Regions from separate parts of the Pseudoxanthomonas sp. SL93 genome, predicted to be linked through region 3. Evidence: predicted binding sites of a transcription regulator. Region 3 holds the regulator's gene; each other region holds the start of a gene.

Region 1 (9,960 bases), 1.4 Mb from region 3:
ATGTCTCGTGGAGAAAGGGGTCCCTTCCTCCAACGCCGGAGCGCTGCGTCCCCGGACATGCAACGCCAATGGCTGATGCCACATTGACGCTGCGATGCGGGTGTGCCGTGGCCTGCGGAAACGGCAGGACGGCGGTGTCGCCGTCCTGCCATGCGAGTCGCTTCAGACCAGTGCGATGGTCTTGTTCTTGCGCTCGGCCAGGCGCTTTTCCAGGTAGTGGATGTTCTGGCCGCCAGCCTGGAACCCCTGGTCGCGCATGATGCGCTGCTGCAGCGGGATGTTCGTCTTGATGCCGTCCACCACCATCTCGCTGAGCGCCACGCGCATGCGCGCGATGGCGGTTTCGCGGTCGGGACCGTGCACGATCAGCTTGCCGATCATCGAATCGTAGTTCGGCGGCACGCGGTAGCCTTCGTAGATGTGCGTATCCACGCGCACGCCCGGGCCACCCGGCGGATGGAAGTGCTGGATCAGGCCCGGGTGCGGCATGAACGTATCCGGATCTTCCGCATTGATGCGGCACTCGATGGCATGGCCGCGCATCACGATGTCGGACTGCTTGATGCCCAGCTTCTGCCCGGCGGCGATCTTCAACTGCTCGCACACCAGGTCGATGCCGGTGATGCGCTCGGTGACGGGATGCTCCACCTGGATGCGGGTGTTCATCTCGATGAAGTAGAAGCGGCCGTCCTCGTACAGGAATTCGAACGTGCCGGCACCGCGGTAACCGATGCGCAGGCAGGCTTCCACGCAGACCTTGCCGATTTCCGCGCGCTGTTCGTCGCTGATGCCGGGGGCCGGTGCTTCCTCCACCACCTTCTGGTGGCGGCGCTGCATCGAGCAGTCGCGCTCGCCCAGGTGGATGGCGTTGCCCTGGCCGTCGGCCAGCACCTGGATCTCCACGTGGCGCGGATTCTCCAGGAACTTCTCCATGTAGACCTCGCCATTGCCGAACGCGGCCTTGGCTTCGGACTTGGTGGTCTCGATGGCGGCCTTCAGTGCGCCTTCGACATGCACCACGCGCATGCCGCGGCCACCACCGCCGCCGGCGGCCTTGATGATCACCGGGTAGCCGATCTCGCGCGCGATCTTGGTGTTGGCGACGATGTCGTCGCCCAGCGGACCACCGCTGCCCGGCACGCACGGCACACCGGCGGCCTTCATCGCGCGGATCGCCTCGACCTTGTCGCCCATCATGCGGATGGTGTCGGCCTTGGGGCCGATGAAGATGAAGCCGGACTGCTCCACGCGCTCGGCGAAGTCGGCGTTCTCCGACAGGAAGCCGTAGCCCGGGTGGATGGCCTGCGCGTCGGTCACCTCGGCAGCGGCGATGATCGCCGGGATGTTGAGGTAGCTGTCCTTCGACGCGGCCGGGCCGATGCAGACCGACTCGTCGGCCATGGCCACGTGCTTGAGGTTGCGGTCGACGGTGGAATGCACCGCGACCGTGCGGATGCCCAGGGTGTGGCAGGCGCGCAGGATGCGCAGCGCGATCTCACCCCGGTTGGCGATGACGACTTTATCGAGCATGGGAGGGCCGTGATTCGTGATTGGTGATGGGTGATTCGGGGGTCGTTCTGCTGACGCTGGTCATCAGTGCGTTCAACCTGGCGAATGTACGGTCGAGCGTGGATTGCAGTTCGGGCGACGGGGAGGCAAATCCAAGCCGGATGGCGATTTCAATCTGAGTATCCAGTTCGGAAAGCGAACCGCGCGCGATGGATAGAAAGCGAACCAGTTCGGGTGTGGATTTGCGTGCCGCACCTTCCGCTATATTCGATGGAACGCTTACTGCTGCACGCCTAATCTGCGAAGTCAGTCCAAATCTCTCTTCTTGAGGGAAGCCTGCTGAATATGCGTAGATGATCGTGACAAGGTCCATGGCGTCACGCCAGACATCCAGTCGCTGGTGTGGTCGCTCTTGCGAATCACTTCTCACGAATCACCAATCACCCGATGACGAACAGCGGCTGGTCGAACTCGATCGGCTGGCCGCTTTCGGTCAGGATCGCCAGCACGGTGCCGGATACGTCGGCCTCGATGGGGTTGAACATCTTCATGGCTTCGATGATGGCCAGCGTGTCGCCGGCCTTGACGGCCTGGCCGACGCTGACGAACGCGGGCTTCTCCGGCGACGGCGAGGCGTAGAAGGTGCCGACCATCGGTGCGCGCACCACGTGGCCGTCGGGCAGGTTGTTGCCGGGCTTGGCCGAACCGCCCGTGGAGGCCTCGGTCGGCGAGCTCATCGGCATCGGCGCGGCCGGGCGCGGTTCGGCGTACGCCACGGGCGCGGGGGCCGGCACGGCGTAGCCGCCCTTCGGCGTGCGGGCCAGGCGCACGGATTCCTCGCCTTCCTTGATCTCGATTTCTGCCAGGTTCGACTCTTCCAGCAGGTCGATCAGTTTCTTGATTTTGCGGAGATCCATAGGGGCCTCGTATACGGTGGATGCAGCGGTGGAAAGAAGGCGGCGGCGCGGCGCGCCGGCGGGACGGGCGGCTTTCAGCCGGCGCGTCGGAACGGGGTGTTGTCGTCGTGGGTCATGCGGCTGCCACCCGGGCCAGCGCGGCGTCCAGGGCGTAGCGGTAGCTGTCGGCGCCGAAACCGCAGACCACGCCGACCGCCTTGTCGCTGAAGTAGCTGGTATGGCGGAACGGTTCGCGGGTATGCGGGTTGGACAGGTGGATTTCGATGTAAGGCAGGGCCACCGCGGCCAGTGCGTCGCGCAGGGCGACGGAGGTGTGGGTGAAGGCGGCGGGGTTGATCAGGATGAAATCGGTGCCGTCGGTGCGGGCGGCCTGCACGCGTTCGACCAGGACATGCTCGGCGTTCGACTGGACGCTTTCCAGCTGGTGGCCGGCGGTCTTGGCCTGGGCCGTCAGCGCCAGGTCGATGTCTGCCAGGGTCGCGTGGCCATAGACCTCCGGCTCGCGCGTGCCGAGCAGGTTGAGGTTGGGGCCATGCAGGACCAGCAGCTTCGCCATTCGCGTCTCCAGCGGAAGGGCGGCAGTCTGCTTGAACCCGGCGATGCTGTCCAGTTCGCCGAAGTTTGCCTCGTTTTAATCGATTGTTTGAATTCCGGCGGCGATCACGCGGGATCCGTGGCGCCTGCGGCTTTCGGCGGCGCGATGCCGTCGGCGACGCGTCAGTGAGGGCCCCGTGAAGGCAGGAAGCCTGCCTGTTCGACGATCTTGAGCGATGGCGCTGTCAGTCGACCCAGCCACTGATCTCGCCGTGCTGGAACGGTCCCACCTTCTGCCGGACGATGCGGCCATCGGCACCCACCAGCACGGTATACGGCAGCACGCCCTTGGCATTGCCCAGCCAGACGCTGGCATCGGCCGGGCCGGGGGTATCCAGCACGATGGGGTAGCTGACCGGTACCCGTGACAGGAAATCGCGGACGCCCTCGGGCGTGTCCAGGGCCAGCCCGATCACCTGCACGCCGTCGTTCGCTTGCGAGGCCGCGAACCGTTCCAGTTCGGGCATCTCTTCGATGCAGGGCCCGCACCAGCTGGCCCAGACATTGATCAGCAGGCGCCTGCCGGGGTGGTTCGCGGCCAGATCGACGATCTTGCCGTCCAGTCCGGGCAGTGCGATGCGCGGCATGGGGTCGCCGATCCCCGCGGGCGTGAACCCGGCGGGAGGCGCGGGCGCCGTCGCGTTCACGGCGGCGTGCAGGGCGCGCTCGCCGGGGGCCGTGCGCCACAGTGGATTGCCGTTGAACCAGGCGCTGGCCAGCAGGCCCAGTCCGCCTGCCAGAACCGCCACCAGCAGGATGCGCGGGGTGGTCGCCTTCATCGCGCCGCCCGTGCCAGGGCGTCGCTGACCAGCTCGTGGGTCAGTACGGTGGGAAGCACCTCGCCTTCGCCGCCGTCGCGCGGATACACCACGTAGAGCGGCACGCCGACCGCCTTGTGCTCTTCCAGGAAGGTGGTGATGGCCGGGTCCACGTTGGTCCAGTCGCCGGTCATCATCACCGCCTCGTGCGATGCCAACAGCTCGCGGAAGGCCGGCTTGTCCAGCACGGCCTTTTCATTGGCCTTGCAGGTGACGCACCAGTCGGCGGTCATGTCGACGAAAACGATGCGGCCTTCGGCGCGCAGCGCCGCCAGGCGTTCGGCGGAATACGCCACCTGGCCCGGCTCGGTCACCGCGGCGCGCGTCGCCTGCGGCAGGCGGTGCGCCAGCGCCAGCGGCAGCAGCGATGCCACCACCACCAGCACGGACAGCGTTCGCTGCAGCGGGGCGCTGCGCAGGCGAAGGCGCTGGAACCACCACAGCCCCAGTGCCAGTACGACCAGTCCGGCCAAGGCCAGCCCCACCGCATCGATGCCGCGCTGCTTGCCCAGCACCCACAGCAACCACGCGGCGGTGAGATACATCGGGAACGCCAGCACCTGCTTCAGCGTTTCCATCCATGTGCCCGGGCGCGGCAGGCGGTTGGCCAGCGCGGGAATGAAGCCGATCAACAGGAAGGGCAGGGCCAGGCCCAGGCCCAGCACCGCGAACACCAGCAGGGCCAGCACAGTCGGCGCCGTGAAGGCATAGGCCAGCGCCAACCCCATGAACGGTGCCGTGCACGGGCTGGCCACCACCACGGCCAGCACGCCGGTGAAGAAATCGCCCGCCGGCCCCGTGCGCTGCATCAGTCCATGGCCGGCCCCCGCCAGCCGATAGCCGACGGCGAACACGCCCGACAGGCTCAGGCCCACGGCGAACATCACGTACGCCAGCAATCCCACCACCCAGGGCTGCTGCAGCTGGAAACCCCAGCCCAGTGCCTGGCCGGCGGCGCGCAGCGAAATGGCCAGCGCGCCCACCGCGACGAAACTCACCAGCACGCCGGCGGTGTACCAGAGCGCGCTGCGCCGTGCGTATCCCCCGCTGCGCCCGCTCTCGGCCAGCGACAGCGCCTTCAGCGACAGCACCGGCAACACGCACGGCATCAGGTTGAGGATCAGGCCGCCCAGCAGCGCCAGCGCGAGTGCCGCGAACAGCGTGGTGGGTCCCCGCTGGCTGCGCGCCAGGACATCCTCCGGCGGGCGCGTGCGTTCGACATCGGCGGGCGGTGCATCCGCCGATGCCGCCTCGGCACCGGCAGGCGTCGCATCGGTCGCGCCGGCCACCGCCGCGCCCGGCAGCGGTTCGATCAACGGAGCGACGGCGGGGGCAGGTGCGTCCGCAGGCGTCACCTCGCCGGCCGGAAGCGACAGCTTCACCCGGCGGGTCATCGGTGGATAACAGATGCCGTCAGCCTGGCACCCCTGGAACGTGACCCGCAACGTCGCCTGCGTCGCCTTGGCGTGCGTGCGCCGCAGCGGGACGGGTACTTCCGCCTGGTCGAAGTAGACCGTCACCTCGCCGAAGTGTTCGTCGCGGTGCGCGACGCCGGCCGGCCAGCGCGGGGCCAGCAAGGACACGGCCGGGTCGCCTTCCAGCGCCATCGACGTGCGGTCGCGGTACACGTAGTAGCCGCGGGCCGGCGTGAAGCGCAGCAGCAGCTGGTTGCCGTCGAACGCGATCGCCTCGAACGCGAACGCCTGTTCGGCAGGCAATGGCAGCGCGTCCACCGCCCCGGTCGCCGGCTTGCCCAGCAGTGAGCCGGCCTGCAGCCCCGGCCCGGTCAGGGGCGTGAAGCCCGCGTCCCTGCCGCCGCCTTCCACGGGCAATGCCACGGTCAGCGTGCGGGTCTGCGGCGGATAGCAGATGCCGGCGTCGGCGCAGCCCTGGTACCTGATCTTCAGGCTGACGCTGTCGGCGCCCGCCGCGGCCTGGCCGGGAAGGATGGCGAGCAGGTCGCCGCGGTAGGTTTCCACGTCGCCGAAGAATTCATCGCGGTACGCCTTGCCCTTGGGCATCTGCAGCGGCTGCGCGGCAAAGCCGGTCCCCGCTTCCACGCTGGTGCGGTGGCGATAGAGGTAGTAGCCCTCGGTGATCTTCCAGCGGATCTCGATGCGGTCCCGGCTGGGCGCACTGGCCGTCAGCACGAAGGCCTCGTCCACCGGCAGCAGGTCGTCCTGGGTGATCGCCGCCGCCGGTTGGGCGGTCAGCGCGGCCAGCGGCAGCAGCAGGAAGGCGAGCAGGGTGCGGATCAGGGTCATCGGGTCGCTCGGGCAGGGTCAGTCGGCACGGGTCTGGTCGGCCACCCAGTCCGCGTAGGCGGCCAGGCCGCTGGCGGTTTCGACCACCAGCACCTCCGGCAGTTCATAGGGGTGCAGCTCGACAAGTCGGCTGGTCAGTGCCTCCAGCCGGTCCGGGCTGGTCTTGATCAGCAACTGGACCTCGGTGGCCTGCTCCACCTTGCCTTCCCAGCGGTAGGTCGACACGACGCCGGGCAGGGCGCTGACGCAGGCGGCCAGTCGTTCGTCCACCAGGGCGCGCGCCATCCGGTCGGCGGTCTCGGCATCGGGGCAGGTGGACAGGACGAGGAGTACAGGCATGGGCCGGCGATTATCGCAGACCGGCCCGCCGGACCGGCCCTGCGATTTCTTTGCAGGCGGCCCTTGAATCGCGCCGGCCCATCCCAACATCTGCTGCATCCCGGCCTGGCCGGGTTTTTGTGCCCGTGGCGTTGGCAGTCTCCCGTGGAGAGTGCTAACATCGCCACCCCTTTCCCAGTGCAATCAATCACTTAAGAGGATTGAAATGAGCAATATCAAGCCGCTGTACGACCGCGTGGTCATCAAGCGTATGGAAGAAGAGAAGGTGTCCGCCGGTGGCATCGTGATCCCCGACTCGGCCACCGAGAAGCCGATCAAGGGCGAAGTCATCGCCGTGGGCGCCGGCAAGGTGCTGGACAACGGCAGCGTGCGTGCCCCGCTCGTCAAGGTCGGCGACAAGGTGCTGTTCGGCAAGTACAGCGGCACCGAAGTGAAGCTGGACGGCACCGACTTCCTGGTGGTCAAGGAAGACGACATCTTCGCGATCCTCGGCTGATCGCCGCGGATTCCGCACCCCTTTTCATCACTGAACCTTTTTCAGAACTGAGGTAATCGCAATGGCTGCCAAGGACATTCGTTTCGGCGAAGACGCTCGTACGCGCATGGTGCGCGGCGTGAACATTCTCGCCAATGCCGTCAAGGCCACCCTGGGCCCGAAGGGCCGCAACGTCGTGCTCGAGAAGAGCTTCGGCGCCCCCACCATCACCAAGGACGGCGTGTCCGTCGCCAAGGAAATCGAACTGGCTGACAAGTTCGAGAACATGGGCGCGCAGATGGTGAAGGAAGTCGCTTCCAAGACCTCCGACAACGCCGGCGACGGCACCACCACCGCCACCGTGCTGGCGCAGGCGCTGATCCGTGAAGGTTCCAAGGCGGTCGCCGCCGGCATGAACCCGATGGATCTGAAGCGCGGCATCGACAAGGCCGTGGTCGCCGCCGTGGCCGAGCTGAAGAAGATCAGCAAGCCCACCGCCGACGACAAGGCCATCGCCCAGGTCGGCACCATCTCCGCCAACTCCGACAGCAACATCGGCGACATCATCGCCGAAGCCATGAAGAAGGTCGGCAAGGAAGGCGTGATCACGGTTGAGGAAGGTTCGGGCCTTGAGAACGAGCTGGACGTGGTCGAGGGCATGCAGTTCGACCGCGGCTACCTGTCGCCGTACTTCATCAACAACCAGCAGTCGCAGCAGGTCGAATTCGACGACCCCTTCATCCTGATCCACGACAAGAAGGTCTCCAACGTCCGCGAACTGCTGCCGGTGCTGGAAGGCGTCGCCAAGGCCGGCAAGCCGCTGCTGATCGTGGCCGAGGAAGTGGAAGGCGAAGCGCTGGCCACCCTGGTGGTCAACACCATCCGTGGCATCGTGAAGGTCGCCGCCGTCAAGGCGCCGGGCTTCGGTGACCGCCGCAAGGCCATCCTGGAAGACATCGCCACGCTGACCAACGGCACGGTGATCTCCGAGGAAGTCGGCCTGCAGCTGGAGAAGGCCACCATCAACGACCTGGGTCGTGCGAAGAAGGTCGTGATCTCGAAGGAGAACACCACCATCATCGACGGCGCCGGCGATGCCGAGCGCATCCAGTCGCGCATCGGCCAGATCAAGGCGCAGATCGAAGAAACCTCTTCGGACTACGACCGCGAGAAGCTGCAGGAACGCGTGGCCAAGCTGGCCGGCGGCGTTGCCGTGATCAAGGTCGGTGCCTCGACCGAAATCGAAATGAAGGAAAAGAAGGCCCGCGTCGAAGACGCCCTGCACGCCACGCGTGCGGCGGTGGAAGAAGGTGTGGTCCCGGGCGGCGGCGTGGCCCTGATCCGTGCACTGCAGGCCATCACCGGCCTGAAGGGCATCAACGAAGACCAGAACCACGGCATCCAGATCGCCCTGCGCGCGATGGAAGCCCCGCTGCGCGAAATCGTCACCAACGCCGGCGAAGAGCCCTCCGTGATCGTCAACAAGGTCAAGGACGGTTCGGGCAACTTCGGCTACAACGCGGCCAACGGCGAGTTCGGCGACATGATCGAGTTCGGCATCCTGGACCCGACCAAGGTCACCCGTTCGGCCCTGCAGAACGCGGCGTCCATCGCCGGCCTGATGATCACCACCGAAGCGATGGTGGCTGAAGCGCCGAAGAAGGAAGAGCCGGCCATGCCGGGCGGCGGTGGCATGGGCGGCATGGGTGGCATGGACTTCTGAGTCCGGCTTCCCGTTCCATCCGCACCACGGAGAACCCCGCCGCGAGGCGGGGTTTTTCTTTGCGCGTCAGGCCGCGATGGCGCGTACCGCGGCCAGCGCTTCATCCACCTCCGCGGCCGTGTTGACCAGGCTGGGCGCCAGCCGTGCATGGGGGACCGCATACGGACTGGTGCTGGCGATGACGCGACGTGCGAGCAACTGCTTGACCACCTCCTGCGGCGTGACGCCCTCCACTTCGAATGACACCAGTCCTGCCGACAGGGCCGCGCTGCGCGGTGTGTGCACCGTTACCTTCGGCAGCGTGGCCAGGCCCGCCTTCAGCTGTTCGTTGAGCGCGGCGATCCGCGTCGCCACGCGGGCACGCCCCATCTGCCTGTGCATGCGGAACGCGGCCGCCAGCGCCCACTGGTGCTCGAACGCATGGAAGCCGCCGGGCGACATGCGCGCGGCGTTGCTGGCGCCGGCGGGCAGGCGGTCCTGCGTCCACGCCGTGTAGCTCTCCAATTCCGAGAAGTTGGGGATCAGCGGCCGCAGCCGTGCCCAGTTCGCCGCATCGGCCCAGACGATGCCGGTGCCACGCGGACCGAACATCCACTTGTGCGTGCCGGCGCAGAAGTAGTCCGCCCCCATCGTCGCGATGGTCTCGTCCGCCGCGCCCAATCCATGCACGCCATCGACGACCAGCAGTGGGGGCTGCGGCAGGCCGCGCAGCATCGCGCTGATCTCGCGGACCGGCAGGCGGATGCCGGTGCTGGAATGCACCCACGTCACGCCCACCACCTTCGTCTGCGGGCGGATGGCGGCTTTCAGGGTGCCGACGATCTCGTCGGTGCTGGCGTCGTGCGATGCCTTGAACAGCGCGATCTTCCGCACCGACGCACCGCTGCGCAGCGTTGCCAGGCGGATCGACTCGTGGTGCGAATAGTGGTCATGCACGGTGGTCAGCACTTCGTCGCCGCGCTGCAGTGGCAGCCCGTGGTAGACCAGTGCCAGGCCTTCGGTGGTGCTCCGCGTCAGGCAGACGTCCTGGCCGCGCCCTCCCAGGTAGTCGGCGACTTCCGCGCAGACCTGCAGGGGAAGATTGTGCGCGTCATCCTCGAACATCGCGCGTTCGACGAACAGGAATGGATTGGCGTCCACCGCCCGCCGATAGCCCTCCAGTGCCTCCCGCACCGGTACGGGATGGCTGGCGATGAAGAACGAGGCGAAATGGCGATACGCGGGGTCCAGCGCGAACTGCGCGCGCACCGCGTCCCAGTCCGACAGGTCGGGCAAGGGCGGCGTTTGCGCAGCCACGGCCGCCAGCAGCGGACCCGGCAGC
Region 2 (9,960 bases), 1.6 Mb from region 3:
CACCGGGACCCGGCAGGCCCGATAAACTGCGCGCGATGCCCACCCCTTCCGTCCTGCACGTCGCCCTGCCGGTACCGCTGCCCCGCACCTTCGACTACCTGCCCCCGGACGGCCATGCCGTCTCCGGCCAGGACGTCGGCCGGCGGGTGCAGGTGCCGTTCGGCAACCGCGAGCTGACCGGGCTGGTGGCCGGCGTGGGCGCCGCCACCGCCGAGGGCCCCGAGCTGCGCCAGGCGCTGGCCCTGCTCGACCCCGCGCCCCTGCTGGCCGGCGAACTGCTCGACTCCCTGCGCTGGCTGGCCCGTTACACCCACGCGCCCCTGGGCGAGGTGGTCGCCACCGCGCTGCCGACCCCACTGCGTCTGGGCGAGCCCCTCCCGGAGACCCATGCCTGGGCCTGGCGGCTGACCGCCGAGGGTGTCGTGCAGCGCGAGCGCCTGCGCACCGGCAGCCGCCCCCGCCGGCTGGCCGACCTGCTGGAAGCCGAAGCCCTGGGCGAGGATGCACTCGACCTGCGCATGGACGACTGGCGCACCGCGGCACGCGCACTGGCAAAACGCGACCTGGCCGAACGGCACGCCGTGCCGGCCAACCCGCCCGTGCCCGCGCCGCGCGCGGGTCCCGCGCTGAATGCCGAGCAGCAGGTGGCGGCCGATGCCATCACGTCCACCCAGGGCTTTGGCGCCCTGCTGCTGGACGGCGTCACCGGCAGCGGCAAGACCGAGGTCTACCTGCAGGCCATCGCCGCCTGCCTGGCACGCGGCAGGCAGGCGCTGGTGCTGGTGCCCGAGATCGGGCTCACCCCGCAGACGCTGGCGCGTTTCCGCGAGCGCCTGGGCATTCCGGTGCACGCGCTGCATTCGGGGCTCAACGACAACGAACGCGCACGCACCTGGGCCGCCTGCCTGCGCGGGGAAGCGCGGGTCATCGTCGGCACCCGCTCGGCGATCTTCTCGCCGCTGCCGCAGGCCGGCCTGTTGATCGTGGATGAGGAACACGACGGCAGCTACAAGCAGCAGGACGGCATCCGCTACCACGCCCGCGACTTCGCCCTGGTGCGCGCCAAGGCGCTGGACGTGCCGGTGGTGCTGGGCAGCGCCACCCCGTCGCTGGAAACGCTGCACAACGCGCGCAGCGGACGCTATGCGCACCTGCGGCTGTCGCGCCGCGCCGGCGAAGCACAGCCGCCCGGCGTGCGGGTGCTGGACATGCGCAAGCGGCACCAGGATGCCGGCCTGCTGCCGGACACGCTGCAGGCGATCCGCGCCGCGCTGGATGCGGGCGGACAGGTGCTGGTGTTCAAGAACCGTCGCGGGTACGCGCCGGTGCTGCTGTGCCACGACTGCGGCTGGAGCGCGCGCTGCAAGCGCTGCGATACCCCGATGACCGTGCATGGCGCGGGACGCCGCCTGCAATGCCACCACTGCGGCGCGCGCCAACCCGCACCGCCCGCGTGCCCCGACTGTGGCGGCCTGGCGTTGCAACCCCAGGGCATCGGCACCGAACGGCTGGAGGAAATGCTGGCCGAACGCTTCGGCGACGTGCCCGTGCTGCGCGTGGACCGCGGCACCACGCAACGCCGCGACGGCCTGGCCAAGCAACTGGCGCAGCTCGGTGAAGCCCCCGGCATCCTGGTGGGCACGCAGATCCTGGCCAAGGGGCACGACCTTCCGCACCTGACGATGGTGGCAGTGGTGGGCGTGGACGAAGGCCTGTTCTCGACCGACTTCCGCGCGGGCGAGAAGCTCGCGCAGCAGCTGATCCAGGTCGCGGGCCGCGCGGGCCGCGCCGGCAAGCGCGGACAGGTCTGGCTGCAGACGCACCACCCCGACCATCCGCTGCTCAACACCCTCATCAACGGTGGCTACCACGCCTTCGCCGAAACCGAACTGGAGCAGCGGGAAGCCGCCGGCTTCCCGCCGTTCGCGCACCTGGCGCTGATGCGCGCCGAAGCCCAGCACGTGGACGCGGCGCACCAGTTCCTGCAGGCGGCCAAGCAGGCGCTGCGCAAGCACGATGCCTCGCTGGAGATGCACGGCCCGCTGCCCGCGCCGATGCCGCGCCGCGCCGGCCTGCATCGCGTGCAGCTGCTGCTGTCGTCGCCGGAGCGCCGGCCACTGCATCGCCTGCTGGACGCGGCCTTGCCCGACATCCACGCATTGCCCGAAGCGCGGCGCACGCGCTGGTCGCTCGATATCGATCCGATGGACCTGTACTGATGACAGCGACGTTCACGACCGTTCCCCCGATGACACCCGCACAGCGCCTGCGCAGCATCTTCAGCGGCTCGGTGGGCAACCTGGTCGAGTGGTATGACTGGTACGTCTACGCCGCCTTCTCGCTTTACTTCGCCGATGTCTTTTTCCCCGGCGACGACGACACCAGCCAGCTGCTGAAGACCGCGGCGGTCTTCGCGGTGGGCTTCCTGATGCGGCCGCTGGGCGGCTGGCTGCTGGGCCGCTATGCCGACCGCCACGGCCGCCGGCGCGCCCTGATGCTCTCGGTGCTGATGATGTGCACGGGCTCGCTGATCATCGCGTGCACGCCGGGGTATGCCAGCATCGGCATCGCCGCGCCGGTCCTGCTGGTGCTGGCGCGGCTGCTGCAGGGGTTGTCGGTCGGCGGCGAGTACGGCACGTCGGCCACCTACCTGAGCGAGATGGCGACGCGCGGGCATCGGGGCTTCTGGTCCAGCTTCCAGTACGTGACGCTGGTGATGGGTCATCTGATCGCGCTGGGCGTGCTGATCGCGCTGCAGCGCGTGTTCCTCACCGACGACCAGCTGCGCGAATGGGGTTGGCGCGTCCCGTTCTTCATCGGCGCCGTGGCAGCGGTCATCGCGCTCTGGCTGCGACGGAACATGAGCGAGACCGAGTCCTTCGTGCGCGCCGAAGCCGATGCGTCCGGCGACCAGCAGCAACGGCAGGGCACGCTACGCCAGTTGATGCGTCATCCGCGCGCCCTGCTGACGGTGGTGGGCCTGACCATGGGCGGCACGCTGGCGTTCTACACGTACACGACCTACGTGCACAAATTCCTCGTCAACAGCGCCGGCATGGCGGCGGAAACGGCAAGCCTGATCAATGCCTCCACGCTGTTCTTCTACATGCTGTTGCAGCCGGTGGTCGGCGCACTGTCGGACCGCATCGGCCGGCGTCCCATCCTGATCGCGTTCGGCGTGCTCGGTACCCTGTTCACCGTGCCGATCCTCAGCCAGCTGCAGAACGCACAGAGCGCCACGCAGGCGTTCTGGCTGGTGATGGCGGCACTGGTGATCGTGAGCGGTTACACCGCGATCAACGCGGTGGTGAAGGCGGAACTGTTCCCGGTGGAGATCCGCGCACTGGGCGTGGGACTGCCTTACGCGCTCACCGTGGCCACCTTCGGCGGCACGGCGGACATGGTGGCGCTGTGGTTCAAGCAGGCCGGCATGGAGACCGGCTTCTACTGGTATGTCACCGCCTGCATCGCCTGCTCGCTGCTGGTGTACCTGTGGATGCCCGATACGCGCAGGACATCGCTGATCGACCGGGATGGCGGCTGACGGCATGCGACAATCGCACCCGATGACTGGAGCACGGAGCATGCAAGCAGCACTTCCCCACATCGTCATCGTCGGTGGTGGCTTCGCCGGCCTCTGGACCACGCGGGCCCTGGCCGATCTGCCCGTGCGGATCACCCTGATCGACCGCCACAACCACCACCTGTTCCAGCCCTTGCTGTACCAGGTGGCCACGGCGGGCCTGTCGGCACCCGACATCGCCGCGCCGCTGCGCCATATCCTGCGCAGGCAGAAGAACGTGGAAGTCCGCCTTGCCGACGTGGTGGCGATCGCACCGCACGACAAATGCATCACGCTGGCCGACGGCGACACGGTGGCCTTCGATCATCTGTTGCTGGCTACCGGCGCGACGCACGCGTACTTCGGCCACGACGAATGGGCGCAGCATGCGCCGGGCCTGAAGACGCTGGATGACGCCCTGCGCCTGCGTCGCCACCTGCTGCTGGCATTCGAACGCGCCGAAGCGGAGCCCGACCCCGCCAGGCGCGCGGCGTGGCTGAACTTCGCCATCGTCGGTGGCGGCCCCACCGGGGTCGAACTGGCCGGCACGCTGGCCGAGATCGCGCGGCATACCTTGAAGAACGAGTTCCGCCACATCGATCCCTCGCAGGCCCGCGTGCGGCTGATCGAAGCGGGACCGCGCGTGCTGGCGTCGTTTCCCGACGCGCTGTCGGAAAAAGCGCGGCGGCAGCTGGAAAAGCTGGGCGTCGACGTGTCGACCGGCACGCCGGTCAGCGACATCACCGGCGACGGCTACCGGCTGGGCGACACCTTCGTCCCCGCGAAGACCGTGGTGTGGGCGGCGGGCGTGGCGGCTTCGCCGCTGGCGCGTTCACTGGGCGTGCCGCTGGATCGGGCGGGGCGTGTGCCGGTGTTGCCCGACCTGAGCGTGCCGGGGCATCCGGACATTTTCGTGGCCGGCGATCTGGCCGCGGTGGCGTCCGACGGCAAGCCGGTGCCCGGCGTAGCGCCGGCCGCCAAGCAGATGGGGCGCCATGTGGCGCAGGCGTTGCGCGCGCGCCTCGCCGGCCAGGCAACCAGTGCGTTCCGCTATCAGGACTACGGCAACCTCGCCACGATCGGCCGCATGGCCGCCGTGGTGGATTTCGGACGACTGAAATTCTCGGGGCTGCTGGCGTGGTGGTTCTGGCTGACCGCGCACGTGTTCTTCCTTATCGGCTTCCGCAACCGGATGATCGTGCTGCTGAACTGGTTCTGGGCGTACTGGAGCTACCAGCGCGGCGCACGCATCATCCTGGGCGCGGACCGCGACGATCAGGCGCGATCGACGCGACAGGCGTAGCATCCCGGCCGCGCATTGTGGATATGGATGCGGGCGATGCGCTCATCCGCGAACATGCGCCGCAGGCACGCGTCCGCATCGACGCCTTCCACGACGTCGGCTGCATGCATCCAGCCGCCAATGTCGTAGGCGCGTAGCGAGAGCAGGCGCCGCGACAGGAAGGGCGGCACCTCGTTGTCGAACACGGCGGTGACGGTGGCGGCCTCGCGGACGAAGATCGGCCCGCTGGCACGATAGGGTCCATCGGCATCGTGGTGCCGATACGGCAGCAGCAGCAACGACTCCCCGACGACCGCGTCCTGCAGCGAGATGCGGCAGGGGAAGCCGCGGTCACTGTCGGCGGTGACGCGCCGGATGTTGCGGGAAGCGAGTGCCGCGTCATCCAACGCAAACAGCGGCTGGAAGGGCTGCACGGACAATCCACTGACGGTAAAACGCATGACGCCACTCCGGGAAGGGAATGGCGTCATGGTCCTGCGTGCGGAGCGGCGTCGCTATCCGGATCTTGCGACACGCCAGGCGAGCGTCACTGTGCGGACAAGGTGTGCTTGCGCCCGTTGGCCATCACCAGTTCGCCGTCGCCCAGGGCTTCGGTATCGGCATCCACGGTGATGAATTCGGCTTCCAGCCGGCCGCTTCCCTTGCTGCCGACCAGATCGAAGACATACCGGTCACCCGCGAGTGCCCACGATGTTTCGCGGTCGAACACGACCTGGCGCAGGTCGCCGATGTGCTGGCGCACCGTCGTGTTGGCCTGCATGGCCACGCGCGCCTGCTTCACGAAGATGCCATCCTGGGTGGCGAACGTCGCCGGGATGGCATCGGCGGCGCTGCGCGCCGGGGCGGTTTCTCCTTCAAACGGGAACGTACGCCCGTCCGCCAGCGTCAACACGCCTTTGCCAAGGCGTTCGGTGTCGGCGTCCACGGTGATGAAGTCCGCCAGGATGCGGCCGTTGCCCTTGCTGCCCTTCAGGTCGAACACGAACTCCGTGGCGCCTTCGGCTTCACCGCTGGCCATCAGGTCGAGGTCGAACGCGGTGATGTCGCCGATATGCTGTTGCACCAGCGGATAGCGCTGCACGGCGGCGCGCGCCTGGCGGGTGAAGATGTTGTCCTGCAGGCCGCTCAGGCCATCGTCGTCGGAAGCGGCATCGTCTTCATCCGGACCCGGCGCTTCGCCTTCGAACGGATAGCGCCGACCGTTGGCCAGCGTCAGCACGCCCTTGCCCAGCCGTTCGGTCTCCGCGCTCACGGTGATGAAGTCCGCCTGCAGGCGGCCACGCCCCTTGCTGCCCACCACATCGAACACGAACTCGTTGATCCCCGGCGCGGCACCGGTTTCCTGCGCGTTGATCGTGAAGCTCTCGATCTGGCCCACATGCTGCTGCACCAGCGGATAACGCTGGGCCGCTTCGCGCGCCTGGCGGATGAAGATGTCCTCGCCTTCGCCGGCCGCGACCTCTTCGTGGTGGTCATGGCCATCGTGCTCACTCGCGACGGCGTCGGCATCGCCTTCGATGGCGTGTTCGGTACCGTCCGCCATCACCAGCGTGCCCGGCCCAAGCGCCTCGGCGTTCGCGCTGACGGTGATGAAGCGTGCGGTCACGCGGCCCTTGCCACGGTTGCCTTCCACGTCGTACACCAGCACGTCGGGACCGGGCGCGTCCATGCTGGCGGCTTCGTCCAGCGTGGCCTTGCGGATCGCACCGATGTGCGCGGCCACCATGGGGTCCACCTGCATCGCCGCGCGGGCCTGCGCGTCGTACTCCTCGCGGTCCATGCCGAACCGGATGCCGCCCTGTGCCGTCTTCGTATTGGAATCCGCGTCGGCCGCCATGGCCATCGGTACCTGCAGCATCAGCGCGATCAGCGCCGCACGACAGAGATTCCCCAGTCTTCCTTCCCCCAAACGCATTGCCTGCTCCTTGTGGTCTGCAAATCGTGGCGTAGTTGAGCACAGTTCCGGCCGTGCGAGTGCGTTTTCCGCCCATGAAAAAGGCCCCGATGAGGGGCCTTTTCCGGATGACGCGAAGCGTGATGTCACGCGGCGAACAATGCCTTCATCTTCTTCAGCGCATTGGCTTCCACCTGGCGTACGCGTTCGGCGGAGATGCCGTACTCGTCGGCGAGCTCCTGCAGCGTGATCTTGCTTTCGCTGTCCAGCCAACGGCGCTTGATGATGTCGCGCGAGCGATCATCCAGCCCGGCCAGGCCTTCACGCAGCAGTTCCAGCTGGTTGTCCTGGCTGTCCGCGCGTTCGTAGGCCTGCGAGGGATCCTCGTCATGCGCGACCAGGTAGCTCGCCGGGGACGGCGGCGCATGGTCCTCATCCTCGTCGGAAGGCGCATCAAAGCCGATGTCGCGGCCCGACAGGCGGGACTCCATTTCCAGCACTTCGCGCTCGGACACATTGAGGTCCTTGGCGACGGCACTGACTTCGGCCGCATTCATCCAGCCCAGGCGCGTCTTGGACTTGCGCAGGTTGAAGAACAGCTTGCGCTGCGCCTTGGTCGTCGCGACCTTGACGATGCGCCAGTTCTTCAGGATGAATTCGTGCATCTCGGCACGGATCCAGTGCACGGCAAAGCTGACCAGGCGCACGCCCATGTCGGGATCGAAACGCTTCACCGCCTTCATCAGGCCGATGTTGCCTTCCTGGATCAGGTCGCCCAGTTGCAGGCCGTAGCCGCTGTAGCCGCGTGCCACGTGCACGACGAAACGCAGGTGCGAATGCACCAGCTCACGGGCGGCATCGAGGTCTTCCTCTTCGCGGAAGCGGGTCGCCAAGGCGCGTTCGTCATCAACCGTCAGCACCGGGATCTGGTGCACGGCGCTGATGTACGCGTCCAGCGAGCCCAGCGCGCTGGGGATCGGGAGGTTGTGGGAAACCAGTGCGGTAGTGGGGGTGTTCTGGCTCATGGCACTCATCTTAGCAGTCGGGTGGTTCGACTGCTAACCGCATGGAAAGTTCCGTATCGTCCCGCCACTGGAACGATGACGTCGGCCGGAAGTTCCCTGCGCCCTACGATAAAATCAATGGATATCAGGCACTTAGTGGCGACGTGAGCGAGAGGGACCTGCAGCGAGCTGCGGCATGGTTTCCGCGCGTTCAGCCTCGTGAGCGATCGCGCGCGGGCCGGGAAGGTAGCGGCGTCACGGCAGGCGGGCGCTGGGAGAACTGGCGGGCCAGCACCGCCGCTGCCATGGCGTCATTCTGCATGGTGGAAGGGTGGAACCGGGGACGGAGGTAATCCCGCAGGTGCCGCAGCGTGCGGCGGAACATGTGGTGCGACGCGCCCAGGTGCCGCGACCACTGCACCCAGGTCGCCTTGCGCCACAGGATGCCGTCCTGCGCCAGCAAGGCGATCGACAGACTGGTGAGCAGCGCATAGAACAGGCCCGCCGTCAGCGCAAACCCGAGCACGCGTGTGGGGTAACGGGGTGAGACGGCCTGCAGCACGTCGAAGGCGACGCGCCGGTGCTCGATCTCTTCGGCGAAGTGCCATTCCATCAGGTCGCGCATGCGCGGATCGGCGTCGGCAAGGATGTGCTGTGACAGGAACTCATGGCCCAGATACGCGTTGATGTGCTCAACGCAGCTCACCAGCGACAGGCGGAGCCCCAACGGTGCCACCCGTTCGATGAGGCGGAACACCAGCCTGTCGACCTGCGCCTCAAAGCCGCGGAAGCGATAGCCTTGCGCATCGAGATTGCGCCAGTAGCGCTTGTGCGCCACGCCATGCTGCGCCTCCTGAAGGATGAAATCCTGGCAGCGGGCGCGCAGCTCGCTGCTGTCGATGCGCGACAGACATGCCTTCAAGGTGCGGATGTAGAAGCTCTCGTTTGCCGGCACCAGAATCGTGTAGGCGTTGAGAATGGAAGACACCACCTCGTTGTCCGGCAGCCAGTGCTTGGGGATATCGCCGGCAAACGGCCGTGCGAATCGGCGAGGCGTGATGGTTTCGATCATGAGCTGACTTCATTTCCACTCGCATGCATCGGCGGGACGGCGAAGCGCCCGTAACCGCTCGCCCGCCGTTGCAGGCGGGGTCGCGCTGCCCAGCGACGCCGGCGTGGAGCTACAAGGACGAACCCGGAGCGTTCTGATTCCCTGCACTGCCCGCCGCCTGCGCCTGACGGAGCACCCGGAGCAGATTGCCTCCCCAGATGTTGCGGACATCCTGCTCACTGTAGCCGGCGCGCAGCAGACGCTCCGTGATCAACGGCAATGCGGCGACATCTTCCAGCCCCACCACGCCGCCGCCGCCATCCCAATCGGCACCGATGCCCACGTGTTCCGGACCCGCCACCTTCAGTATGTGCAACAGATGGGCCATGTAGTCGTCGAGCGTGGCACGCTTCACCGGGTAGCGCGCTTCGATGGCGCGTCGTGCCGCAAGGTAGGCGGGTATGCGGTCGACCGGCATCTTCCCTTCGGGGCCATACTCCTTGCTCAGCACGTCCAACGCCTGCTCGCGCGCGGGAATCTTAGGCGTCGGGATCAGGTAACCACCAAAGGCATTGACGTGGATGACGCCTCCCTTGGCTGCCAGGCGGCGGATGCGCTCATCGTCGATGTTGCGTGGATGATCGTAGACCGCGTCCGCACTTGTGTGCGACAGGACGATCGGCGCCCGCGACAACGCCAGCAACTGGTCGAACACCGCATCGCTGGCATGGGATGCATCAAGCACGATGCCCAGCCGGTTGGCCTCGCCCACGAGCGCCTTGCCCGCCGGGCTGAGTCCGTTCCATTCCGCACCCTTGGGGTCCGTGGAGGAGTCACCGAAGTCATTGTTGCGCACATGCGTGATGCCCAGCATCCGCAGGCCGAGGCGGTGGTACGCCGTCAGCAGGCTGGGATCCGAGGCGAGGGGTGCGGCGTTCTCCATGCTGATGAAGGCCACGCGCTTGCCGGATGCGGCGATACGTTCGGCATCCTCGGCCGTCAGGGCGAGCTCCAAGGCGTCTGCGTGGGCGGCCAGCATCTCGTGGATGCTGGTGAGCCTCTCCAGGCCATGATCGCGGGCGGCGCGATTGCCTTCCACGTCGCGCGCACCCTGCGCGGTGTAGACCACCCAGAAACCGCCATCCA
Region 3 (9,960 bases):
ACTTCCACGCCGCCCAGCATGCGGGCCAGCTCTTCCTCGCGCTGCTTCGCGCCCAGCTTCTCGACGGCGCTCTGGGTCATGCCTTCCACCGGCGCCTTGCTGACGCGGTAGTGGGCATGGCCCTGCGCCGCCACCTGCGGCAGGTGGGTCACGCACAGCACCTGTCGCTGCGCGCCCAGCGCACGCAGCTTCTGGCCGACGATTTCGGCCACGGCGCCGCCGATGCCGGTATCCACTTCGTCGAAGACCATGGTCGGCACGGCGTCCAGGCCCAGTGCGGCCACTTCGATGGCCAGTGAAATGCGCGCCAGTTCGCCACCGGAGGCCACCTTGCGCAGCGGACGCGGCGGCTGGCCGGCATTGGCCGAGACCAGGAATTCCACTCGCTCGGCGCCGGTCGGGTCGGGGCGTTCGCCTTCCTGCGGCTCCAGCGCTGCCTCGAATCGTCCACCGCCCATGCCCAGTTCGCCGATCAGGGCGGTCGTCGCCTCGCCCAGCGCCTTGGCCGCCCGCTGGCGGCTGCGGGTCAGTGCGGCGGCCGCGGTGCGCCAGTGGGTCCGTGCGGCATCGATCTCGCCATTGAGCTTGACCAGGCGTTCGCCGGCACCGCGCAGCGACTCCAGTTCGGCCGCGATGCGGTCGTGCTGCTCCTGCAGGCCGTCCAGCGGTACCCGATGCTTGCGGGCGAGGTCGTGCACGCGGGCCAGGCGGCGCTCCAGTTCGTCGAACTGGGTAGGCTCGGCCTCCAGATCCTCGCGCACCTGCACCAGCAACGACAGCGCTTCCTCGATCTGGATGCCGGCGCCTTCCAGCAGGGCGTCCACGTCGCGCAGGCGCGGTTCGTGCTCGGCCTGCCGGGCCAGGTCTGCGCGGGTCTGCTGCAGCTGGCGGGCCAGCGAGGGGCCTTCGTCGTCGGCCAACTGCGCCAGCGCGGTGTCGCAGGCCTGGATCAGGCCGGCCGCATGCGCCTGCCGGCGGTGGCCGGCGACCAGGCTTTCCAGTGCGGCTGGCGCCAGGTCTTCGCGCTGGAGCTCGGCGTGCTGGTGTTCCAGGTAGTTGATGCGGTCGGACACGTCGCCCTGGCCGGACAGTTGTTCACGCTCACGGAGCAGGGCGGACCACTGCTGAGCAGCGGCACGCACGTCGGCCAGTTGGTCGTGATTGCGGGCGAAGGCGTCCAGCAGCGCCAGCTGGCTGGTGCGGGCCAGCAGCGCCTGGTGTTCGTGCTGGCCGTGGATTTCCACCAGTCGGCTGGCCAGGTCGGACAGCTGGGTCAGGGTGACGCTGCGGCCGTTGATCCAGGCGCGCGAACCGCCATCGGCGCGGATGACCCGCCGCAGCTGGCAAGGGCCTTCGTCGTCCAGTTCGTTCTCGGTGAGCCACGCCTGCGCGGGCGAATCGGCTGCGGGGTGGAACTCGGCCGACAGCTCCGCGCGGTCGGCACCGTGGCGTACCACGCCGCTGTCGGCACGCAGTCCCGACAGGAATCCCAGGGCGTCCACCAGCAGCGACTTGCCGGCGCCGGTTTCGCCCGAAATGACCGTCATGCCGTCCCCGAACTCCAGCTCTGCAGCGCGGACGACGGCGAAATCCTTGATGGCGAGGTGTCTGAGCATGGGGCCGGATTGTAATGCGTACCGGCTCAGGTTCTGCGACACCGGCGACGGCCCGTGCTTGCAAACCCCGTGTCGCACCGCTATCTAACCATCATGAACTTGCCGTCGCCCGCCCTGGATCCCCGCGCCCGCCAGCTGCTGCGGGCGCTGATCTCGCGCTACATCCGCGACGGCGAGCCCGTGGGGTCGCAGACACTCGCACGCCATGCCGGCCTCGAGATCAGCCCGGCGACGATCCGCAACATCCTGGCCGAGCTCGAGGAAGTGGGGCTGCTCAGTTCGCCGCATACCTCCGCCGGCCGCATCCCGACCCCGCAGGGTTATCGGGTGTTCGTCGACAGCCTGGTGCAGGTGAAGTCGCTGGGCGATGCCGAAGTGGCGCGACTGCGCTCCGAGCTGCCCAGTGGCGCCGGCACGCAGGCGCTGCTCGGCAACGCGTCGGAACTGCTGTCGGCAATGACCCACTTCGTGGGCGTCGTCAGCGTGCCGAAGCGCGAGCAGTTCGCCTTCCGCTACATCGATTTCGTGCCGCTGGATGGCAAGCGCGTGCTGGCGATCCTGGTGTTCGCCGACAACGACGTGCAGAACCGGGTCATCGAACCGCGGCGGGCCTATGAGCGGTCCGAGCTGGAGCGCATCGCCAACTACCTGAATACCCAGTTCGCCGGCCGGCCGCTGTCCGAGATCCGGGCCGGCCTGCTGCATGACCTGCGCCGCGCACAGAGCGAGATGGAGGGCCTGCTGGCCGAATCCATCGAGCTGGCCGAACAGGCCCTGACCCCCCCCAACGACGACGTGGTGCTGGCGGGCCAGACCCGGCTGATGGGCGTGCAGGAGCTGTCCGACCTCGAGCGCCTGCGCGAACTCTTCGAGGCCTTCGCCCGCAAGCGCGAGATCCTGCAGCTGCTGGAGCGCACGATCCGCGCGCCCGGCGTGCGCATCTTCATCGGCGAGGAAACCGGCCTGGCGCCGCACGACGGCGTTTCCGTGGTCACCGCGCCCTACATGGCGGGCGGGCAGGTGCTGGGCGTGCTGGGGGTCATCGGCCCCACCCGGATGGCCTACGACCGGGTGATTCCGGTGGTGCAGGCGGCGGCCGATGTGCTGGGCGCGGCCTTGAATCCGGAAACGCCGGCCCCATAGGTTGGGGCTTGGGCGGCCGGACTTGCCGCCATGGGACCCGAGATGAACCAAAACGACCATGATGCCGACCTGGGACACGACAACGCGCCCCAGGACACCGACAACCCCCTGATCGCCGAACTGGAGACGCTTCGGAACGAAGTGGACCAGCTGCGCGCCGCGTCCCTGCTGGAGCGCGCCGACCTGGACAACCAGCGCAAGCGCGTGGCGCGCGATATCGAACAGGCCCGCAAGTTCGCCAACGAGCGCCTGCTGGGCGACCTGCTGCCGGTCTTCGACAGCCTGGACGCCGGCCTCGCCGCGGCCGGGAGCGAGGCCAGCCCGCTGCGTGACGGGCTCGAACTGACCTACAAGCAGTTGCTCAAGGTGGCCGGCGACAACGGGCTGACGCTGCTTGACCCCACGGGCGAAGCCTTCAACCCCGACCACCACCAGGCCATCAGCCAGGCCGACGCTGCCGGCGCGGACCCGGGCAGCGTGCTGCAGGTCTTCCAGAAGGGCTACCTGCTCAACGGTCGCCTGCTGCGCCCGGCGCTGGTCGTGGTCGCCAGACACGACTGAATGACATCGCGAGGGCGCTTGAACCGCGCCATCGCATCCCTATATCGGGACCATCAACCCGGCCGATGGCCGGCCAACACCAGAATTTGCTACGGAGCGAAATCCACATGGGCAAGATCATCGGCATCGACCTGGGCACGACCAACTCGTGCGTGGCGATCATGGACGGCGGCAAGGCCCGCGTCATCGAAAACTCGGAAGGCGACCGCACCACGCCCTCCATCGTCGCCTACACCAAGGACGGCGAAGTACTGGTGGGCGCGTCGGCCAAGCGCCAGGCGGTCACCAACCCGAAGAACACCTTCTACGCGGTGAAGCGCCTGATCGGCCGCAAGTTCACCGACGCCGAAGTCAAGAAGGACCTGGACCTGGTCCCGTACGCCATCATTCCGCATGAGAACGGCGACGCCTGGGTGCAGACTTCCGACGGCAAGAAGCTGTCGGCGCAGGAAATCTCCGCGCGCATCCTGGAAAAGATGAAGAAGACGGCCGAAGCCTTCCTGGGCGAGACCGTCACCGAAGCCGTCATCACCGTGCCGGCCTACTTCAACGACAGCCAGCGCCAGGCCACCAAGGACGCCGGCAAGATCGCCGGCCTGGACGTCAAGCGCATCATCAACGAGCCCACTGCGGCCGCGCTGGCCTACGGCCTGGACAAGGGCGACGGCGGCGCCGACCGCAAGATCGTCGTCTATGACCTGGGTGGCGGCACGTTCGACGTGTCCATCATCGAGATCGCCAACGTCGACGGCGAGAAGCAGTTCGAAGTGCTGGCCACCAACGGCGACACGTTCCTGGGCGGCGAAGATTTCGACAAGCGCGTCATCGACTACCTCGTCGAAGAGTTCCAGAAGGACCAGGGCATCGACCTGCGCAAGGATCCGCTGGCCCTGCAGCGCCTGAAGGACGCCGCCGAACGCGCCAAGATCGAGCTGTCCAGCTCGCAGCAGACCGAAGTGAACCTGCCGTACGTCACCGCCGACGCCTCCGGTCCGAAGCACCTCAACATCAAGCTGACCCGCGCCAAGCTGGAAGCGCTGGTGGAAGACCTGGTGAAGAAGACCATCGAGCCCTGCCGCATCGCGCTGAACGACGCCGGCCTGCGCGCCAGCGACATCGGCGAGGTGATCCTGGTCGGCGGCCAGACCCGCATGCCGAAGGTGCAGCAGGCGGTGGCCGAGTTCTTCGGCAAGGAACCGCGCAAGGACGTCAACCCGGACGAAGCCGTGGCGCTGGGCGCCGCGATCCAGGGCGGCGTGCTCGCCGGCGACGTCAAGGACGTGCTGCTGCTCGACGTGACTCCGCTGAGCCTTGGCATCGAGACCCTGGGCGGCGTGTTCACCAAGATCATCGAGAAGAACACCACCATCCCGACCAAGGCCTCGCAGACCTTCTCCACCGCCGAGGACAACCAGTCCGCGGTGACGGTGCACGTGCTTCAGGGTGAGCGCGAGCAGGCCCGCTTCAACAAGTCGCTGGCCAAGTTCGACCTGTCCGGCATCGAGCCGGCGCCGCGCGGCATGCCGCAGGTGGAGGTGTCCTTTGACATCGACGCCAACGGCATCCTGCACGTGTCGGCCAAGGACAAGAAGACCAACAAGGAACAGAAGGTCGAGATCAAGGCCGGTTCGGGCCTGTCCGAGGAAGAGATCCAGCGCATGGTGCAGGACGCCGAGGCGCACCGCGAGGAAGACAAGAAGTTCCAGGAACTGGTGCAGACGCGCAACCAGGCCGATGGCCTGCTGCACGCCACCCGCAGCGCCATCACCGAGCACGGCAGCAAGGTGCCGGGTGACGTGATCGGCCGCGTCGAAGCCGCTATCGCGGACCTCGACACCGCCATGAAGGGCGACGACAAGGCGCAGATCGAAGCCAAGGCCAAGGCGCTGGAAGAAGCCGCCCAGTCGCTGTACGCCGCGGCCGCCGCTTCGGAACAGCCCGGTGCGGCCGATGCCGGCCAAGGCAATGCCGCTGCCGACGACGTGGTGGATGCGGAGTTCACCGAAGTGAAGGATGACGAGAAGAAGTAATTCGTGATCCGGGAATCGTGATCCGAAGGAGCGGAGCCGTGGCTCCGCTCTTTCGTCATCCGAAGCCCGGTTTTCCGCCGCCGTGTTGTTTCCGCGAAACCCATCACGAGTCCCCTGATCCGGCACCATGAGCAAACGCGACTATTACGAAGTCCTGGGCGTGGCCCGCGACGCCAGCGAAGAAGACCTGAAGAAGGCTTACCGCCGCTGTGCGATGAAGCACCATCCCGACCGCAATCCCGGTGATGCGGCGGCGGAGGCGGCGTTCAAGGAATGCAAGGAAGCCTACGAAGTGTTGACGGACGGTGCCAAGCGGCGCGCGTACGACGCGCACGGCCATGCGGCGTTCGAGCATGGCATGGGCGGCGGCGGAGGGCATGGCGCGCCCGACATGGGCGACATCTTCGGCGACATCTTCGGCAACATCTTCGGCGGGGGCGGCGCGCGCGCGGCACGGCGGGGTGCCGACGTCGGTTACGTGATGGAACTCGACCTTGAAGAAGCCGTCGCCGGCATCGAGAAGCGCATCGAGATCCCCACGCTGGTCGCGTGCGAGCCCTGCAACGGATCCGGTTCGGAAGACGGCAAGGTCGAAACCTGCACCACCTGCGGTGGGCGCGGCAACGTGCGCATGCAGCGTGGCATCTTCGCCATGCAGCAGGCATGCCCGGCCTGCGGTGGCCGTGGGCAGACCATCAAGAGCCCCTGCACGCACTGCCATGGCGCAGGCCGCGTGGAGGAAGAGAAGGTCCTGTCGGTCAAGATTCCCGCCGGCGTGGACAATGGCGACCGCATCCGCCTGACCGGCGAGGGCGAGGCCGGTCCGCCCGGCACGCCGCCGGGCGACCTGTACGTGGAAGTGCGCGTACGCGAGCACGACATCTTCCAGCGCGACGGCGATGACCTGCATTGCGAAGTGCCCATCCGCATCTCGCAGGCCGCGCTGGGCGACACCGTGCGCGTGCCCACGCTCAATGGAGAAGCGGAGATCCGAATTCCGGCCGAGACCCAGACCGGCAAGCTGTTCCGCCTGCGCGGCAAGGGCGTCAAGTCGGTGCGCAGCCGCAGCGAAGGCGACCTGTACTGCCGCGTGGTGGTCGAGACGCCGGTCAACCTGACCACCGAACAGCGTGAGCTGCTGCAGAAGTTCGAAGCCACCTTCGGCGGCGAGGAAGCGCGCAAGCACTCGCCCAAGTCGGCCACGTTCCTCGATGGCGTCAGGGGCTTCTGGGACCGCATGACGTCGTGATCCGGCGGCATGCCTTGCTTCTAGAATGGGGCTCCTTCGCGGAGCCCTTTCCATGTCTGGACCCCTGATTGGCATCGTTGGCAGCGCAGGCGCTTACGGGCGGTGGCTACGCCGGTTCTTCAACGATCGCATGGGGCTGGACGTCATCGGGTGCGACCCCGCGGATCCCGCAGCGATGGACGAGGTGGAACTGGTACATCGCGCCGATGTACTGGTGTTTTCCGCGCCCATCCGCCACACCTGTGACCTGATCCACCGCTATGTCGAACTTGCCGACGGCAGCGAGTCGGGCAAGCTGTGGCTGGACATCACCTCGATCAAGGGGGCGCCCGTGGCGGCGATGCTGCAGTCACGCGCCGAGGTGGCAGGCCTGCATCCGATGACTGCGCCGCCCAAGGCGCCGACGCTGAAGGGCCGGGTGATGGTGGTGTGCGAAGCACGACTCGAGCACTGGCGTCCCTGGTTGCAGGCGCTGCTGCGATCGCTGGAGGCCGAGTGCGTGCGGTCCAGCCCCGAGCAGCACGACCGCATCATGGCGCTGGTGCAGGCGATGGTGCACGCCTCGCACCTGGCGCAGGCTGGCGTGCTGCGCGGGCAGGCCCCGCATGTTGGCGACCTTGCCGCGTTGCTGCCGTTCCGTTCGGCATCGTTCGAAATGGACGCGGCCATCATCGCGCGCATCCTGTCGTTGAACCCGGCCATCTACGAGGACATCCAGTTCGGCAATCCCTACGCGCGGGAAACACTTGAGGCCATGGGCCGGCAGATCGCCCGCATGGCCGAACTGGTGGGCGAGGGCACCGATGCGGCACGCGCGGCGTTCCGCCACGAATTCCTGCATGCCAATCGCGATGCCATCGGCACTCGGGCATTGCAGGAGGGCAACTACACCTACGAGCGCGTCGGATACCTGCTCGCGGATCTCGCCGGCCGGCGTGCCTTGAGCGTGCACCTTCCGGAAGACAGGCCGGGCTCGCTGCGGGCCCTGCTGCATGTCTTCGAGCGCCACGACATCAGCCTGTCCTCGATCCATTCCTCGCGCACGCCGGACGGGGATGTGCATTTCCGCATCGGGTTTGCCGAACAGGTGGACGTGGCCAGCCTGCAGCGTGTGGCCGATGACATCGATGCGTCGGGTATTGGCGTGGTGGTGAAGGGCGGGTGAAAGAAAGTCGAAGGTAAACGCGTGTACTCGACAGCGATCCGGCACCTGTCTAGGATCGTGACAGCGCGCCGCGGCCATGCAGGCGGTCGCGATGAGGTTTCCATCATCGGCAGGGAGCGTCGGGGGATGAGTCGGGATCCGAAACTGGCGTCATTGGCAGCGGCGCGCCGTCAGCGTGCGTTGGCACGCGGGGAAGCAGAGGGGGGAGGCGACGATGCCGGCGCGATCGCGCTGTTGACGCGGATCGTCGCTGCGCAGGGCGAGATCGCCGCGGCAGGTCCGGATCCCCAGGACGTGGTCGACGCCATCACCCGGCGGGCGCAGGAACTCACCGGCTCGGACGGTGCCGTGCTCGAGATCCGCGATGGGGACCACATGCGCTACTGGTCTGCCAGTGGCATCGCGCAGAGCCAGGTGGGTTTCAGCATGCCGTTGGCTGGCAGCCTGACCGGGCGCTGCATCGAGGAAGACCGCGTGCTGCGCTGCGACGACAGCGAGACCGATCCGCGCGTCAATCGCGATGCCTGCCGTAGCGTGGGTTTGCGTTCCATGTTGGTGGCGCCACTGCGATTCCGCAGCCAGGTGGTCGGCGTGTTGAAGGTCATAGCGGCGCTTCCCGATGCCTATGACGACACCGATCGCCATACGCTGGAGCAGTTGAGCACGCTGGTTGCCGCCAGCCTGTACAAGGCCATCGAGCACGCGCAGATGCGCGCTGCACTGGACGCGCGGATCGGGCGTGGCGAGCGCGAACGGCAGCAGGTAGTGGATGCGCGCGCGCGGCTGCACGAGGTGCTCGGCATCGAGCCGATGCCGATGGCGCTGCAGCCTATCGTCCGTCTTTCCGACCGCGCGGTTGTCGGGTACGAAGCATTGGCCCGCTTCCCGCTGGAATACGATCTGTCGACGGATCGCTGGTTCGAAGACGCGGCGCAATGCGGCCTGAGCGTGAAGCTGGAACTGGCCGCGGCGGCCGGCGCACTGGCGCGGCTGCACGAGGTTCCCGCCGACGCCTACCTCGCCATCAACGTGTCGCCCGAAAGCGCCTGCAGCGATCGGCTGTCGGCGCTGTTGGCCGGGCACGACATGCGCCGCATCGTGCTGGAGATCACCGAACACACCGCGGTGGACGACTACGCACGCCTCGCCGACTGCCTTGCCCGTTACCAGCAGGCCGGGTTGCGGATCGCGGTGGATGACACCGGCGCCGGATTCTCCAGCCTGCGCCACGTGCTGCGGCTGGCGCCGGACATCATCAAGCTGGACATCACCCTGATCCGCGACGTGGACACGCGCCCGCGGCTGCAGTCGTTGATTTCCGCCCTGCTCACGTTTGCGGACGGCACGCGTGCGGAACTCATCGCCGAAGGTGTCGAAACCGAGGGCCAGTTGCGCACCCTGATGGAACTCGGGGTTCCGTTCGGCCAGGGCTTCCACCTGGGTCGACCGGATACGCCATGACGTCGTGAAGACGGCGGTCGCCTTCATCGCGACGGACCCGCTACCATGCCGGCATGAACACTCCGCCCACACGCCTCCTCATCCATGGTGCTTCCGGCCGCATGGGCCAGTCGCTGCTCCGCCTGGCAGCCGGACAACCGGAAAGCCTCCAGGTCGTGGCCGCCGTGACACGCCGCTCGCCTGCGCAGCGCGTGGTGGAAGGCGTGCCGCATTTCGCCGCCAGCGAGCTGTCCGGCGCGCCGGTCTTCGACGTGGCGATCGATTTCAGCCTGCCTGAAGGTTTCGACCCCATCCTCGCCCTGTGCGTGGAGCGAGGCGTGCCGCTGGTGTCGGGTACCACGGGCATTTCCGCAGTCCAGCAGCAGGCGCTTGAACTCGCGGCGTCGCGCATCCCGCTGGTGTGGGCGAGCAACTTCAGCCTGGGCGTGGCGGTCTTGGCCGACCTGGTGGAACGGGCCGCGGCCGCCTTGCAGGGGTGGGACGTGGACGTGGTCGAGTCGCACCACATCCACAAGAAGGACGCCCCATCAGGCACCGCATTGACGCTCGGCCAGGCCGCCGGCAGCGCGGGTGCCGACGTGCACTACGCCAGCCTGCGTGCCGGCGACATCGTCGGCGAGCACACCGTGCAGTTCACCGGCATGGGCGAGCGGATCGAGCTGACCCACCGCGCCACCCACCGGGACATCTTCGCCCGCGGCGCGCTGCATGCCGCGCGTCGCTTGGCCGGCCGCG

Evidence for each region. The regulator HrcA, encoded in region 3, represses chaperone genes, less so after heat shock. The targets are predictions, from matches to a motif close to TTNGCACTCNNNNNNNNNGAGTGCNAA.
Region 1: groES (co-chaperone GroES) is a predicted target of HrcA. The motif match lies at 6,573-6,599, and genes of this name have one in related genera.
Region 2: rpoH (RNA polymerase sigma factor RpoH) is a predicted target of HrcA. The motif match lies at 7,795-7,821, and genes of this name have one in related genera.

The regions. Positions count from the first base shown of each region.
Region 1 covers NZ_CP113065.1:2,432,442-2,442,401, reverse strand. Annotated here, with positions in the region: gene accC (acetyl-CoA carboxylase biotin carboxylase subunit) at 163-1,530, opposite strand; gene OVA13_RS11595 (four helix bundle protein) at 1,520-1,939, opposite strand; gene accB (acetyl-CoA carboxylase biotin carboxyl carrier protein) at 1,950-2,426, opposite strand; gene aroQ (type II 3-dehydroquinate dehydratase) at 2,539-2,982, opposite strand; gene OVA13_RS11580 (TlpA family protein disulfide reductase) at 3,206-3,799, opposite strand; gene OVA13_RS11575 (protein-disulfide reductase DsbD family protein) at 3,796-6,102, opposite strand; gene cutA (divalent-cation tolerance protein CutA) at 6,121-6,441, opposite strand; gene groES (co-chaperone GroES) at 6,647-6,937, shown strand; gene groL (chaperonin GroEL) at 6,999-8,639, shown strand; gene OVA13_RS11555 (aminotransferase class V-fold PLP-dependent enzyme) at 8,706-9,960, opposite strand, start outside.
Region 2 covers NZ_CP113065.1:3,280,557-3,290,516, reverse strand. Annotated here, with positions in the region: gene OVA13_RS15400 (primosomal protein N') at 36-2,219, shown strand; gene OVA13_RS15395 (MFS transporter) at 2,219-3,544, shown strand; gene OVA13_RS15390 (NAD(P)/FAD-dependent oxidoreductase) at 3,567-4,865, shown strand; gene OVA13_RS15385 (DUF1203 domain-containing protein) at 4,838-5,305, opposite strand; gene OVA13_RS15380 (hypothetical protein) at 5,392-6,780, opposite strand; gene rpoH (RNA polymerase sigma factor RpoH) at 6,906-7,784, opposite strand; gene OVA13_RS15370 (metal-dependent hydrolase) at 7,975-8,835, opposite strand; gene OVA13_RS15365 (dipeptidase) at 8,945-9,960, opposite strand, start outside.
Region 3 covers NZ_CP113065.1:1,067,778-1,077,737, reverse strand. Annotated here, with positions in the region: gene recN (DNA repair protein RecN) at 1-1,616, opposite strand, end outside; gene hrcA (heat-inducible transcriptional repressor HrcA) at 1,710-2,759, shown strand; gene grpE (nucleotide exchange factor GrpE) at 2,802-3,320, shown strand; gene dnaK (molecular chaperone DnaK) at 3,428-5,350, shown strand; gene dnaJ (molecular chaperone DnaJ) at 5,478-6,599, shown strand; gene OVA13_RS04915 (prephenate dehydrogenase) at 6,652-7,764, shown strand; gene OVA13_RS04910 (sensor domain-containing phosphodiesterase) at 7,891-9,225, shown strand; gene dapB (4-hydroxy-tetrahydrodipicolinate reductase) at 9,279-9,960, shown strand, end outside.